Regions from separate parts of the Paenibacillus sp. FSL H8-0548 genome, predicted to be linked through region 2. Evidence: riboswitches for the same ligand, from Rfam matches in the RefSeq annotation. Region 2 holds a riboswitch; the other holds the start of a gene.
What was found. A riboswitch is a leader RNA that binds a small molecule or an ion and turns the genes downstream of it on or off. The one in region 2 is predicted to bind cyclic di-GMP.
Positions count from the first base shown of each region.

Region 1: another riboswitch for cyclic di-GMP. It lies ahead of MHI37_RS05040 (EAL domain-containing protein); the one in region 2 lies ahead of MHI37_RS02155 (hypothetical protein).

Region 1 is NZ_CP152049.1:1,215,088-1,218,520, reverse strand. Features, by position in the region: gene MHI37_RS05040 (EAL domain-containing protein) at 1-1,927, opposite strand, end outside; cyclic di-GMP riboswitch class I at 2,018-2,103, opposite strand; gene MHI37_RS05035 (metallophosphoesterase) at 2,185-3,433, opposite strand, start outside.
Region 2 is NZ_CP152049.1:475,841-479,273, reverse strand. Features, by position in the region: gene MHI37_RS02160 (stalk domain-containing protein) at 1-918, opposite strand, end outside; gene MHI37_RS02155 (hypothetical protein) at 1,017-1,730, opposite strand; cyclic di-GMP riboswitch class I at 2,091-2,175, opposite strand; gene MHI37_RS02150 (acyltransferase) at 2,755-3,354, shown strand.

The DNA of each region.
Region 1 (3,433 bases), 740 kb from region 2:
TAACCGACACGGTAATCGGTGCCAAGCCCATTGCCTGCCAACGCTTGTTCTGCATGCAAGCCTCACGCAGCACCCATTCACCTATCGGAACGATGAGTCCCGTCTCCTCTGCGATCGGTATGAATTCTGTTGGCGACACCAACCCCCAATCCGGATGATTCCAGCGGAGCAGTGCCTCTACACCGACAATTTCCATCGATTCCGTATGTACACGAGGCATATAGTCGAGAAACAGCTCTCCTCTCCCGAGCGCTTTACGCAAATCATTGCTGAGCGAGAACAATTTAAATGTTTGTACACTTAATGAAGAAGAGTAACATTGAAACTGATCTCTTCCTCTCGATTTGGCAAAATAAAGGGCGGCATCTCCGTTTTTCATCAACGACTCTACGGTGCTCCCGTCGTCAGGTGATTGACAGATGCCAATACTCGCCGTTACATTCAGCTCATACCCTTCTATCACAAATTGATTTTTAATCAAATCAATGATTTTATTAGAGCTCTTGGTAATATCGCTTTGCTGCTGCAGATTAGATAGGATGATAGCAAACTCATCTCCGCCAAGCCGGAACACTTCCTGTCCGCTGCCAAGATTATTCCTCAGCCTGTCAGCGATTTGTTTGAGCAGCTCATCCCCTATCGGATGCCCCAGCGTATCATTCACATATTTGAAGCGATCCAGATCGATGAGCATTACCGCCAGTTTTTGTTTATAGTACGCATTCACGATTAGCAGCTTGTTCAACTGCTCTTCAAACCTTCGTCGATTCGGCAGCTCTGTTAAATAGTCGTGATACGCCAAAAATTGGTTTAGTTCCTCCGCTTTGCTCCGTTCTGTAATATCCAGGACAATGCCTACAATTGCTTTCTCTCCTAAATGAGAGACACGATTGTAATGCACCTCACAGTGTATAATCGTTCCGTCCTGCTTATATGCCCGATGGCAAAAATTAGGTATCGATTCCCCTTCATTGAGCTTCATGACCTGACTTAAGACTGCTTCACGATCCTTATGATAGACGATTCCCCCGACATCCATACCGATTAATGTATCGTAACCAAGCATCTTATTCAGCTGCTCATTTGTATAGACAAAGCAAGACCCTTGTGCGACAAATATGCCGACGATAGATTGCTCCAATATACTCCGATATTTGAGCTCAGCTTCTGTAAGGGATTGTTCAATCCTCTTTTTCTGCGTAATGTCCTTAGCGATACCATATATACCAATTAGCTCATTATTAATAATAATCGGTATACTGGTCACATTAAGCTCGACCGTTTGTCCGCTTTTAGTTATACCTGTCGTATCGTAATTTTGAGGTACAAGTGTTTTGACTGTTTTCTCAATATAATGAATCGCTAAATCCATACTTTCCTGTTCGATAATACGATAGAAATTACATTCGAGAACCTCGTCCTGAGTGTAGCCAAACATTTTCTCAAGTGATGAATTGCATGACATAAACTGGCCATCTAGGTTAAACGAAAAAACCGCGTCAGGATTATTTTCAAATATTGATTTATAATGCTGCAAAACTTCATTCTCCGTCTGATCCTGAACTGTACCGATAGTCATCACAATTTCATTGTCATCACCGAGAATAAACGAAGTATTTGCTACCACAAGTCTCACTTCACCGCTTGGACGAACGATGCGATACTTGCTAATATCCTCTGATTTTGATGCTTGCGATGCAAGAAGCTGCCGCGCCACACGCTCGCGATCTTCAGGATGAACAAAGTTAAATAATTGATCCTGCTTCAATATAAAATCAGAGCTCATGCCATAAATGGCGAACATTTGGTTGGACCATGACGTTTTTTCCGAAGTATGGTCATACGCCCAAAATCCTAAATTAGCTGCCTTTTGAACAATATCAAATTTAGTCATATTGTCAGTAAAATGTTTAATTTCTAGTTCCATTGTCTAATATCCCTTATCCCTTCCTAATATTGCAGATGAGGTAACTTGATGTTATAAGGAAGAGGATATTAAACGATTATCACTCAGCCTTTTGGCAACCCAGCCACCTTTGGAAACTTCCTTTAGGCCTGTTGGCTTTGCGTCATTGTCTTTCGACAACTTTGCTTTTTTCTAGGACTATTTACTTATACCAGTATTTCATAAAATGCTTATATATTCCATCATGAAATTAGCAAAACCAGTGATATTCGGTTCAATTACAATCTCGGGTCAATTTCCTTCTCTCTAGCCACCTCGAATAGGAGATTAGCAACAGCCGATTGGTAAGCTTCATTTTCCGGTGATATGTTAGAAAACGGCACTTCCAGCATGATCTGTCCCAATCGATGCTCATTTATTGATGTGCGAAGCTTCATGTTAATGCTCTTCTGCTTGATCAGCTTCTGGTACTTATGCGGAAAGCGATAATCATAACCATAAATAATGGACATATAGCTTGCATTTCGCACCTTCATATAAGGAACGGCTTCCGGGACTATTTGCTCAGGCTTAATGACAACACCCTCCATATGATTATCTATCGTGAGCGCTCGAAAGTATTGCTCTGCCTGGTCATAGCTCTCTGTATTCATCAGATCCAGCTTAATAAACGAATCATCGCTGAGGAAACGATACATCTCTGATGTGCACCAATCCGGCAATGCTTCACTTCCATCACGATATATCATTTTGAGCAGCGAAAACGGCTTATACTGAAGTTCGCCTGCTTCTGCATAGAGCTCTAGCTGCTTCTTGTACGTTACATAGGCTTCAATATGCTCGTCTAGAGGTCTATGCTTCTCCAACATCGTATGAACATGTTTATAGTTCTGATAAATGGTTAAGCCATGTTTTTCATTCAGCTCCCCTTTGCTAAGGTGGAATTGATCCCGCTCAAAGCCGCTTTCCTTATAATTATCCACAAGCTTATTGAACGCTTCATCGAAGCCATTCGCCTGCAAGAAGGCCAGCTCCGTCTTTAACGCCTGCTCAATGGGCTTGAACTGCTTGTCAATGAGACCTTCTCCGAGCGCTTGCCATGGAAGCAGCTCACCATCGAGCAGCAGCATCGCAATGTCGTTTTCCTTCATATAGCCGCCAAACCTATTCAGCAGCTTCTCGTACACTGGAGTTAGATCCAGCTTGTTAATTTCGTAGCCATTGCGGCTAACTGCGAAGCATTGGTCTAACTCGGCATGCAAATAAACATTGCATCTTGATCCCATATATTTCGGCTGCAGCACGACTTCCTTGACACCGCGGCCCCTAAAATAGTCCAGCCCTTTGCTCAGCGACTCCAGCTCGCCAGCAGCTTCATCCTTATCCGCTGGCGCCATCGTGCCAGAAATATAATTAATTTTATGGCTTGCACAATACTGAAGTCTGCGAGCTTCATCCTCGTCTAGCTCCTGTAGAGAAACCTTTCGTTCCTGTTTGAATAGTGTGTACAGCTCATCACCTATCGCC
Region 2 (3,433 bases):
CGCAAGAGCTCTTCCTGCTTCCAGCTCTTTGTTGAAGGTATCACGGTAAGTAGCAATAATATCCGTGCTATATCCGTTTGTTGTCAGCTTAGCTGTAGCATCTGACATAATCGCCTCAAACTTTACAGAGCAATTGTTCAGCTTCTGAAGCCCTTTTTCCTTAATGCTAGGTTGATCCACAGCACTTGCCGCCAGGTATTGAAGACCAATATCCGTCAGAGTCGCCCAGCAGCTTTCTTTCAAAGCAGCAAGCTTTAATTCGGTATCTGCTGTAATTTGCTCATAAGTCGGTTTAACCACTCCGCCGCCTGTTCCGCCACTGCCAGCATTACCAGTAGTACCACCGTCGACGGCGCCTCCACCTGTTCCTTGCCCAGCTCGATATGCAGCAGACTCTCCACTAACTGTCTTCGTAATAGGGTCAAAGCTAATCTGCGTCCCTACTGACTCAGACAAGAAGCGAATCGGCACATAGATAGAGCCTTTGTAGTTATAAATGGATTGCCCACTCGGCAAGGATGCCGTCTTCCCATCGAATACCAACGATGCCTTTACAGGCTGAATCGCAATTTCAACACTTGCCTGTGGCTTCTGGCTGCCCGCAGCTGCACTTTGAAGCTGCTTCTTCAGCGCAGCAAGCTCTTTCTCTGTCGGCTCTGAGACTGCAGCCTTCGCGCCATCCCAGTGCACAGATTTTTGCAGCGCGTAAGAGATATAACGGATTGGCACATAAGTACGTCCTTCATATATAAAAGAATACTGACCGTCAGGCAGTTTAAGCGCTTGTCCATCAAATTGCAGACCAATCTGCTGTGTCTTGACCTTGATTGTTGTCGTCGCTGCCGATACAGCGGCAGCAAATACGGAAGATAGCATCATAGCAACAAGAAAAATAGATAATATACGTGACTGTTTCATAGATCCTCCTCAAAATAATAGAACCATATAAGTTGAACTAGAAATTTACGTTTTGTACGCTGTGCGAGTAGATCATTTTTTAAATTCAACTTATATAGCTACTTAATCGAATTTACAATAGCAGCAAGCGCATCGGCTCTAGCCCCTGCCTTCGCATTCTCGTATTGCGAGCTCCAATCAGGAAAGGGCTGATCGCCTAGTTCGGCTGCTTTATACTCACTCTTGGCATTGCTTATCAATTCATTAAACTTTAAATCACAATCCGACTCTGCCGTTATGACCTTACTCAGATACTTGGACTGAATATCCGCAAGCGTAGCATCCTCATTACCACTCAGCTCATCCGTGATCTGCTGAATTAGACTTCTACTAGCTGCTTGGCAGGATGACTTCAGGTTATCTAGCTTGGCAGTGACCGAAGCATCAATTTCTTTCTTCTTCCGGGACTTCTCTTCTGAACTCGTGGCTGCTTTCTCCGGCTTCTGACCCTTGTCTACGTTATTAGACGCTTGTTCAGGTGTCAAAGTTGCAGTGGGAGTAGGCTGAATGACATCGTCAGGCTGAGTAGAAGGTACTAGCTCTGGGGCTAGCGTGGGCTCAGCAGCCGGTGTCTGTTCTATTTGATCAGCTGGCTCCTTTGTCGGAACCGGTGATTCCAATCCTTCGGCTGCCTCAGCCGATTCATTTAAACGTTCATTCAACTCATTCACTTGATTCAGCTTGGAATACAAGCTCGTACCACCATAGATCACAAGACCAATAATTACGACAGCACCTGCAAGAATAGCAAGTTTCATATTCCATTTTTTCATTGTTTTTGGTTCATATGTGCGGTTGCAAGAGCAATATCCACATATGATTCTCCTTTTATTAGATAAAAAAAACAAGCTGATACCTTATACGGATAAGGCGTCAGCTTGGGATATAACATCTTCTTAACGATAACGGGTACGCTAAGGGTTGGTTTACGGAAGAGCGACTGCCGCTAATTTATTCTTATGATATATGATCTTTAAATAGAGTTCCATGCGCTTTTCTTCATCCAAGCAATCTTCCCATAGGTTTTCATGAAATGCAATACAAAGCTGATGCCACTCACGTACAAAAATTTCGCGTATGAGCATATGAAGACCCTCCATTTATTCACATAAACCACGACGGGAGGTACGATATTCGATAGCTGGCTGGCATTCTGATTACAGATAAGCCCCTCTAGCTTTGCGTCACCACTTTTCAATGGTTTTGCCTTTATCGTACGGTTTATGCAGTTGTTTATTTAGTGGTATCGTACCAAAATTGTAGGGGGATGTATAGGATTGAATGGAAAAATTGAACAGAGCAGCCTATATGTTATTGCTTATTTGTCATTTGAAGCTTTATACCATTCGACAAAATTCCTTATCCCGTCCTCAATATCACAAGAAGGATTGTATCCTAATACTTCTTTTGCCTTGCTCACTTTCGCAAATGTCCTATTTACATCTCCAAGCTGCAGAGATATTTTATTGATTTCAGCATTCTTTCCTAATGTATCCTCTATTGCCTCGACCATTCTTTTCAAGCTGATTGTACTGTATAAGCTATGATAAGTATGACACAGAAGCATACCATTTTTCATTGCAACATACGGAGAGACAGGAAAATCAAAATCATCTTCCTCATAAAAAGGTACTTACGTGTTGTTTAGAAAGTTTACTGTTCCGCCATTTTTTACTGTGTTTTTTTATTAATGGATCATACTTAACTTAATAGCAAATATTATTCACTTTGGTAAACCTAATAATGAATTAAATGTTATTATACAACTATATACTATTATAGGGAGACGATATTTTCATGTTACAAAAAATCATATATCGACTTAAAAGAAAATTAATCTTTAATAAGCTCAAGAGAACTAAAGGACTCACATTTGGTACAAAACTAAAAGTAATTGACTCCCCAATTGTGGATATTAGAAATGGAGGAAAGATAGTAATGGGAAATAATGTAACATTAAATTCTAGAAACAAGGGCTATCACATTAACATGCATTCACCCGTTAAGCTATATGCAGATAGACCCAACGCTGAAATAATTATAGGTGATAATACAAGAATTCATGGTACTTGTATTCACGCCTATGAGAAAATTTCAATAGGAAAGAATTGCTTGATTGCTGCCAATACTCAAATCATAGATGGTAGTGGCCATGATTTGTCTTTCGATAATCCCTCTAATCGTATTAATACAATTGGTGATTCTAATCCTGTTGTTATCAAAAATAACGTTTGGATTGGTGCTAATTCTATTATTCTTCCAGGCGTAACCATTGGAGAAGGTAGTGTAATAGCAGCTGGTAGCGTTGTAACAAGAAACATTCCCCCTATGGTAGTTGCTGGGGGCAATCCTGCTAAAGTAATAAAAAGTGTCGATTCTATTAATGTTTTCGAGTAAATGCTCAATCACTATTTGTTGCATTATGTATTTACATTAGTTTATATACGTATGAGTAATACTCGCAGCTTATGTTGTA